Regions from separate parts of the Bacillus sp. FJAT-45066 genome, predicted to be linked through region 2. Evidence: a T-box and tRNA genes for the amino acid it is inferred to sense, from the RefSeq annotation. Region 2 holds a T-box; the other holds one or more tRNA genes.

Region 1 (4,405 bases), 2.2 Mb from region 2:
GCACTTATTCGAATCCAATTGTCCACCTTGAACAAGTGCATCAGTAGGACATGCTTCCACACATTTATTACACTCTCCACAATTGTCTTCTATTGGCTTATCCGCTTCAAAAGGTATATTTGTAATAATTTCTCCTAAGTAAACGTAAGAACCAAATTCAGGCGTAATAATCGAACAGTTTTTGGCACTCCATCCTATACCCGCACGCTCAGCAACAGCTCGATCGGATAGTTCTCCAGTATCAACCATAGATTTTAACATTACTTGAGGAACTTTTTCCTTTAAAAAAGATTCTAACTTTTCCATACGATCACGTAATATGTGATGATAATCTTTGCCCCACGATGCTCTACAAAAAATGCCTCTAGGATCCTCTTTTGTACTTCGAGGTGCGTTCTTCATTTTAGAAGGATAAGCTAATGCAATGGCAATGATAGATTTTGCACCTGGAAGTAAAATGTCTGGATTTGATCTTTTCTCTATATCTTCTTCTTCAAAGCCTGATTGAAACTTATTTTCTTGCTGAATTTTTAATCGTTCTTTTAGTTCACTAAATGGCGATGCACTAGCAAACCCAATTTTATCAATTCCAATTTCTTTACTATATTTTACAATCTCGTCTTTTAATATAGAAATATTCATAACCTACACCTCCTTATTTTTAATGTAGTGAAAACTTATGATAAACTTTAAGTGGAGTTAATTTCTTCATTACAATTCGTTTATTGAAACAATTAATTTGAAAGGATGTTTCCATTTGCAATTCAACATAAATTCATCTATAAAAAATATTTTACCTGATTTTAAGATTGGTATCATACATTATGAAGATATCACAATTTCTGATTCTCCCCAAATGCTCAAAGGTAGGATAAGGTTATTTCAGGAATCTTGTCACTTAGACTTGCTTGAGCAAGAAGTTACCTCTATTTCTGGTGTTCAAGAATGGAGAAAGCTTTTCAAACAATTAGGTAAAGACCCGAACCGTTATCGTCCTTCCGTAGAAGCATTATATAGAAGATTGAAAAAGGCGCAATTCTTACCTTCTATAAATTCTTCTGTAGACCTAAATAACTTTTTCTCCCTTAAATATGAAATTCCATTTGGTATTTATGATTTAAATAAAATCATAGGAAATGTTGAATTTAGTATTGGAACCGGAAATGAAACTTACGAGGGGTTGAATGGGAACATAGTTAATCTACAAAACTTAATACATAGCGTTGATCAGGTTGGCCCTTTTGGTAGTCCTTTTATTGATAGTAAAAGAACACCTGTAACTTCTGAAACAAGACAAGCTATTCATGTTATATACTTAAAACCTTCTATGAATACTTCTGAAGCCAGAAACATGCTTAATAGCATTGCTAGTATGTTTCAACAAGTTCATGGTGGTACATATGAAGTTAGTATTATTTCATAATCTGTGAAGGAATTACTTCCTTCTCCTTTTTATTTATCTCTGATCATACTAGTTCTTCAAAGTATTCTTTTACATATGGAAAAACGCAATACTTCGTTTATAAAAACGAAACACTGCGTTGGTTAATATGTATGGAGCGGGTGATGGGAATCGAACCCACGACATCAGCTTGGAAGGCTGAGGTTTTACCATTAAACTACACCCGCATATTTTGTCGAAATTTGTCGACTATTTGACAAAAATATATAACAGGTTTTAGACCTGTTACAATGTTGTTCATGATACCGATGGTCGGGGTCGAACCGACACTCCAGAAGGAACGCGATTTTGAGTCGCGCGCGTCTGCCAATTCCGCCACACCGGCTTGACAGTATCTTATAGTTAAGTAATAAGTTTGTTTTTTAGGATGCTTATTTTCGCTTAGCGAAAAAAGCTTGGTGCCGAGGACCGGAATCGAACCGGTACGGTAGTCACCTACCGCAGGATTTTAAGTCCTGTGCGTCTGCCAGTTCCGCCACCCCGGCAAGGGTTAAGTGTTGGCAATATAGTGGAGGCGGCAACCGGATTCGAACCGGTGGTAAAGGTTTTGCAGACCTCTGCCTTACCACTTGGCTATGCCGCCTAATAAAATAAATGGAGCGGAAGACGGGATTCGAACCCGCGACCCCCACCTTGGCAAGGTGGTGTTCTACCACTGAACTACTTCCGCAAATGGCTGGGCTAGCTGGATTCGAACCAACGCATGTCGCAGTCAAAGTGCGATGCCTTACCGCTTGGCTATAGCCCAATGAAGTATTTCATATATATCTATCTATCTTTATTAGGTTGTTTTATAAATTTTATGGGGCGAATGATGGGAATCGAACCCACGAATGCCTGAACCACAATCAGGTGCGTTAACCACTTCGCCACACCCGCCATATTAAAATTTATTGGCAGGGGCAGTAGGAATCGAACCCACACCGGAGGTTTTGGAGACCTCTGTTCTACCGTTAAACTATGCCCCTATGATTAAAAATGTTACTGTTTTTATAAAAATAAGTGGTGGAGGGGGGCAGATTCGAACTGCCGAACCCAAAGGAGCGGATTTACAGTCCGCCGCGTTTAGCCACTTCGCTACCCCTCCGACTTAATGGTGCCGGCGATAGGAGTCGAACCCACGACCTACTGATTACAAGTCAGTTGCTCTACCAACTGAGCTACACCGGCATTATTATATTAAAATAAGTGGTGGCTCGGGACGGAATCGAACCGCCGACACATGGATTTTCAGTCCATTGCTCTACCAACTGAGCTACCGAGCCTTATTCGGTTTGCGATAAGCTTCTAATTTCTTCGTCAACTTCACTCACTCACATCCTAACGTATGTATAATACGCTCCGATGTTCGTTTGTTTGTTTCTCGAACTCCTTGCTTCTCTTAACCCTCAAATACAACAAGTAGTTTAAAATGGCGGTCCCGACCGGGATCGAACCGGCGATCTCCTGCGTGACAGGCAGGCATGTTAACCGCTACACCACGGGACCTTGGTTGCGGGGGCAGGATTTGAACCTACGACCTTCGGGTTATGAGCCCGACGAGCTACCAGACTGCTCCACCCCGCGATAATATTATAGGTAGTTAATTTCACTAGCGTGAGTAAAGGAAGATTATTTTCACTAGCGTGAAAAAATCTTGGTGGAGGATGACGGGATCGAACCGCCGACCCCCTGCTTGTAAGGCAGGTGCTCTCCCAGCTGAGCTAATCCTCCATATAAAGGCTAGTTCTTTACATTGAAAAAAAGTTTGGTGACCCGTACGGGATTCGAACCCGTGTTACCGCCGTGAAAGGGCGGTGTCTTAACCGCTTGACCAACGGGCCGTTATATTAGATAGAATGGCGGAGAGCAAGGGATTTGAACCCTTGAGACGGCGTTGACCGTCTACACGATTTCCAATCGTGCTCCTTCGGCCACTCGGACAGCTCTCCATAATGGCTCCACCAGTAGGATTCGAACCTACGACCCTTCGGTTAACAGCCGAATGCTCTACCGCTGAGCTATGGTGGAATAAAGGATATATAGCCTGGCAACGTCCTACTCTCGCAGGGGGACAGCCCCCAACTACCATCGGCGCTGAAGAGCTTAACTTCCGTGTTCGGTATGGGAACGGGTGTGGCCTCTTCGCCATCATTACCAGACATTTTTCAAAGACAAATATTATTATAATATATCTTTGAAGAAAATCAAGTGTTTTTTCACACTTTTTTTATATTCCTTCAAAACTAGATAACATATTTTCATATCAAGAAAGTGATTGTATCGTTCTAATTTGGTTAAGTCCTCGATCTATTAGTATTCGTCAGCTACACGTGTCGCCACGCTTCCACCTCGAACCTATCTACCTGATCATCTTTCAGGGATCTTACTAGCTTGCGCTAAAGGAAATCTCATCTTGAGGGGGGCTTCATGCTTAGATGCTTTCAGCACTTATCCCGTCCGCACGTAGCTACCCAGCTATGCCTTTGGCAAGACAACTGGTACACCAGCGGTGCGTCCATCCCGGTCCTCTCGTACTAAGGACAGCTCCTCTCAAATTTCCTGCGCCCACGACGGATAGGGACCGAACTGTCTCACGACGTTCTGAACCCAGCTCGCGTACCGCTTTAATGGGCGAACAGCCCAACCCTTGGGACCGACTACAGCCCCAGGATGCGATGAGCCGACATCGAGGTGCCAAACCTCCCCGTCGATGTGGACTCTTGGGGGAGATAAGCCTGTTATCCCCGGGGTAGCTTTTATCCGTTGAGCGATGGCCCTTCCATGCGGAACCACCGGATCACTAAGCCCGACTTTCGTCCCTGCTCGACTTGTAGGTCTCGCAGTCAAGCTCCCTTGTGCCTTTACACTCTACGAATGATTTCCAACCATTCTGAGGGAACCTTTGGGCGCCTCCGTTACTCTTTAGGAGGCGACCGCCCCAGTCAAACTGCCCACCTGACA
Region 2 (4,405 bases):
TCTTCTTACGATACCCCCTGGCATTTTAAAACGCTCAGAAGGACCGATGTATTCTGGATTTGCTTCATATGCAGAATTCAATAAGTTAGCCCACATTGTCTGTGTTCTAGTTGAAGCACCACCAGCTAAAGATCTTCTTTGTTCGTAACCAAACCAAACACCTAATGTGACATTCGGATTAGAGGCAACAAACCAGCTATCATGCGTATAATTGGAAGTACCAGTTTTACCACTCCAATCAGAAGAGAACTTTAATCTACTTCTAACGTTTCCAGCTGTCCCACTTATTACTACGTCTCTCATAGTATCTATCATTAAATAAGCAGTTTGTGGAGAGTAAATTCTTTTTGGCTCAGCTTTATGTTCATAAATTGTTTCTCCAGTATTGGAGACAATTTTTTGAATTAAATACGGTTTATTGTATTCTCCATTATTAGCAAAAGTAGCATATCCTGACGTGTTTTCTAATACAGTTACTCCTGTACCAGATGCACCTAATACACCAGATATTATAGCGGCATCATTTTCTGTTAAATACTTGAAATTTTGTTCGAATAAGAAATCCATCGGTCTATATTGTGCTTTTAGGTCAACATATGCTCGGACAGCAGATATGTTGTAAGAATGTTTTACTGCGTCCCGAACGGTTACTAAACCATACTCTTTACCCGTATTAAAGTTAACTGGAGTATATGGTGCCTGTCCACGTATTTCAAATGTTTTCTTAATATCGGCTAACATACTGCCAGGTTGAAGCTTACCGTATTCATATGCTGGAGCATACAATAATAGAGGTTTCATTGTTGATCCATTATGCCTAGGTGATCTTGTTGCATAGTTTATTTCTGAATGATTGAAATCCCGTCCAGGAATAAAACTTAAGATGGCACCAGTCTTATTGTCTAATAAAACAGCTCCAACTTGTTCTGGATTTTTAACTGTTTCTCCAGTTTCTTCGTCAATCTTTGGAGGACCAATTCTAAATCCGTCACGATCAAAAATTGGTTTAGCTGCATTTTCATCAGCCCAATCAAGTTCTGGTCCAAATTGAAACTTGTCTTTTGCTTCTTGCATCTTATCGAACATTTCTTTGTTTATCGTTGTGTGAATGTGATAGCCACTTTGTCTTATATTTAAATGAGCTAATTCCTTATATTCATTTAAGAGATTAGTGTTTTCTTTTAAATCTTTCTCTTCATAACCATCTTGTTCAGCTAAAATAAATGCAATAATTTCTTTTGCATGCTCTTCAATTTCCATTGTTAAATGTGGATATTGTTGGAATGCTGTTCCTTCAGGGTCAATAAAGTCTTTCGTAATGTCATAAGCCAAAGCTTTTTCATGTTGTTCTTCTGTTATATATCCTAAAACATTCATTCGGTTTAAGACATGGCGCATTCTATCTAAACCAGGTCTTAATCCTTCTGGTGATTTTACTTCAGCTGTACGAGTAAAAGGTGTATATGCAAAAGGACTTTGTGGCAAACCAGCGATATAAGCGGCTTGCTCTAAAGTTAAATCGTTAGGTTCTACTCCAAAGATTCCTCTAGAAGCCGTTTTCACTCCTGCAATATTTCTGCCTGAAGAGTTTCTACCGAATGGAGAAACATTTAAGTATGCTTCAAGAATCTCTTCTTTTTCGAAGTAATGCTCTAATCTCAGTGCTAACAAAATTTCTTTCGCTTTTCGATCGAAGGAGACTTCGTTTGTTAAAATTTGATTTTTTATTAATTGTTGAGTTAATGTACTACCACCAGTTTGATTGGCAGAGTTTAATACTTCTTGTAACATTGCACGTAAAAGAGCCTTTGGAACGATTCCTGGATGCTCATAGAAATATTCATCTTCTGTTGCGAGTAATGCTTGAACTAACACTTCAGGTACTTCGTCTATTTTTACTTCTTCTCGATGCAAATCTGCCCTATACGTTCCAAGAAAAAGATTATCAGCGAAGTACATATTAGATGTTTCTTCATAATCATATATGTTACGTTTCATGTCTTCATAAGGACGTAAAGGTTCATCCTTCACAAGAGCAGCAAAGTAACCAGCTAACGTACCGCCAGCAAAGCCTAAGCTAATCACTCCTATAAGAATAAAGATTAAAATTAAATTCCAAACTACTGAGTATGTAATATTAAAGCCTTTTTTCGTTTTTTTATTTACAAAGAATTGATAGAACGACAAAAATTGTTCTTTTGTTTTATCGAACTTTGACATAATATAATCCCCCCATTAAACATTATTATTATAGCATACTGTAAAGATTTAGATGGGGATTTTTTTATTACAAAAAGGTCCATTCAAAAAATATGTAGTTGACAAATAGCTTGGGGATATGATAAAAGTACTTTATAATTATTTTGAATAGTGATAAGCAAAGATAGGAATTAGTAATATTTAATAGCGAGCTTACAGAGAGCTGGTGGTAGGTGCAAATCAGTACTGCATTAAATATGAATTACCTCCTAGAGCTTCTTTTGTGAACAGCTTTTGAGCCTATTAGCAAAAGACGGTTATCAAGCCGTTATGAACAAACAAGTGGTAAAGCAATGATTGTTGCTTTGCAAGTTGGGTGGTACCGCGAGATATAAACTCGTCCCTTCTATATAGGGATGAGTTTTTTTATTTGACTAAATCAAAGGAAAAGAGGAATTGGAATGAGTAACTTATTAGAAGATTTGAAGTTCCGCGGCCTAGTTAATCAGATTACAGATGAAGAGGGCTTGGAGAAGTTGTTAGAAACGGAAAAAGTAAAGTTATACTCTGGATTCGATCCGACAGCAGACAGTTTACACATCGGTCATATGCTACCTGTTTTAACGTTAAGAAGATTTCAACAAGCTGGACACTCTCCAATCGCTTTAGTTGGTGGAGCTACAGGTTTAATTGGTGATCCAAGTGGTAAAAAAGCAGAACGTACGTTAAACACTTCCGACGTTGTTGCGGATTGGTCCAATAAGATTAAAGACCAACTTTCTTGCTTTCTAGACTTTGAAGCTGCTAATAATCCAGCTGTTATTGCGAACAACTTTGACTGGATTGGTAACATGGATTTAATTACCTTCCTACGAGATGTTGGTAAAAATTTCGGGGTTAACTACATGCTTGCAAAAGATTCTGTACAGTCTCGTATTGAGTCTGGAATTTCCTTTACAGAATTTACTTACATGATCTTACAGTCACTAGACTTTTTACATTTATACAAAAATGAAAATTGTAAAATACAAATAGGTGGAAGTGACCAATGGGGTAACATAACTGCTGGTTTGGAACTTATCCGTAAATCCGAAGATGAAGCAAAAGCTTTTGGGTTAACAATTCCATTAGTTACAAAGTCAGATGGAACTAAGTTTGGTAAAACAGAAGGCGGAGCTATTTGGTTAGATAAAGAGAAAACATCTCCTTACGAGTTCTACCAGTTCTGGATTAACACAGATGACCGCGATGTTGTTAAATACTTGAAATTCTTTACTTTCTTATCCCATGAGGAAATTAATGAGTTAGAAACTGAGATGGAACAAGCACCTGAAAAACGTTCCGCTCAAAAGAAACTGGGTGAAGAAGTTACAAAACTTGTTCATGGTCAAGAAGCATTAGAGCAAGCAATTCGTATTTCGGAAGCATTATTTAAAGGTAACATCGCAGATTTAACTGCATCAGAAATTTCACAAGGTTTTAAAGATGTTCCTTCGTTCCAATTGGAAGGAGAAGATGATGTTGCTTTATTGGAACTTTTAGTGATGAGCAAAATTGCACCTTCTAAGCGTCAAGCTCGTGAAGATATAACAAACGGTGCAATCTCTATAAACGGCGAACGTGAAACAAGTTTAGAGCGTGTCTTAACTAAAGAAGATCGTATTGAAGGACAATTTACGGTTATTAGAAGAGGGAAGAAGAAGTACTTTTTAATTAAATACTAATGCGTTCTTTTTTAGAAATAGATTTTTGTGGAATAAAGTCAATGATATATGTATGAATGGCCTTAGAGTAATTTCTAAGGTCATTTTTCGTTTTTGCTTCGGGTAGGTGTGGTGGTGTTGTTTGTATTTGCTAAAGATTGAAACAGAAATTGATTGGATTGAAACACAAGTGGATGAAGGAGTATGCGGTGAGATGGATTGAAACAGAAAAAGGTGGAATTGAAACACAAAGTATAAGGATTGAAACAGAAATTGCTTGGATTGAAACACAATTGGGATGAAGGAGTATGCGGTGAGATGGAATGAAACAGAAAAAGGTGGAATTGAAACACAAAGTATAAGGATTGAAACACAAACTACATGGATTGAAACACAAAATAAATGAAAAACTCTAGAAACAAATTTTAAAATAAAATGAGGATTAATAAAATAGTTGTACGTAGAAAATAGAAAATCACCATAAAAAAACCCCAATCGAATAA

The links. The T-box of region 2 lies ahead of tyrS (tyrosine--tRNA ligase). A T-box ahead of a tRNA ligase gene usually reads a tRNA of that ligase, here a tRNA-Tyr.
Region 1: it encodes a tRNA-Tyr, which carries the amino acid that the T-box ahead of tyrS (tyrosine--tRNA ligase) is inferred to sense. The anticodon was not compared.

The regions. Positions count from the first base shown of each region.
Region 1 is NZ_NISQ01000001.1:2,364,300-2,368,704, forward strand. Features, by position in the region: gene queG (tRNA epoxyqueuosine(34) reductase QueG) at 1-642, opposite strand, end outside; gene CDZ92_RS11990 (B3/B4 domain-containing protein) at 758-1,423, shown strand; tRNA gene CDZ92_RS11995 (tRNA-Gly) at 1,556-1,629, opposite strand; tRNA gene CDZ92_RS12000 (tRNA-Leu) at 1,706-1,787, opposite strand; tRNA gene CDZ92_RS12005 (tRNA-Leu) at 1,859-1,947, opposite strand; tRNA gene CDZ92_RS12010 (tRNA-Cys) at 1,972-2,045, opposite strand; tRNA gene CDZ92_RS12015 (tRNA-Gly) at 2,058-2,132, opposite strand; tRNA gene CDZ92_RS12020 (tRNA-Gln) at 2,136-2,210, opposite strand; tRNA gene CDZ92_RS12025 (tRNA-His) at 2,266-2,341, opposite strand; tRNA gene CDZ92_RS12030 (tRNA-Trp) at 2,357-2,430, opposite strand; tRNA gene CDZ92_RS12035 (tRNA-Tyr) at 2,466-2,549, opposite strand; tRNA gene CDZ92_RS12040 (tRNA-Thr) at 2,557-2,632, opposite strand; tRNA gene CDZ92_RS12045 (tRNA-Phe) at 2,652-2,727, opposite strand; tRNA gene CDZ92_RS12050 (tRNA-Asp) at 2,875-2,950, opposite strand; tRNA gene CDZ92_RS12055 (tRNA-Met) at 2,952-3,028, opposite strand; tRNA gene CDZ92_RS12060 (tRNA-Val) at 3,100-3,175, opposite strand; tRNA gene CDZ92_RS12065 (tRNA-Glu) at 3,211-3,285, opposite strand; tRNA gene CDZ92_RS12070 (tRNA-Ser) at 3,302-3,393, opposite strand; tRNA gene CDZ92_RS12075 (tRNA-Asn) at 3,398-3,472, opposite strand; rRNA gene rrf (5S ribosomal RNA) at 3,487-3,603, opposite strand; rRNA gene CDZ92_RS12085 (23S ribosomal RNA) at 3,735-4,405, opposite strand, start outside.
Region 2 is NZ_NISQ01000001.1:127,415-131,819, forward strand. Features, by position in the region: gene CDZ92_RS00660 (transglycosylase domain-containing protein) at 1-2,220, opposite strand, end outside; T-box leader at 2,372-2,607, shown strand; gene tyrS (tyrosine--tRNA ligase) at 2,661-3,923, shown strand.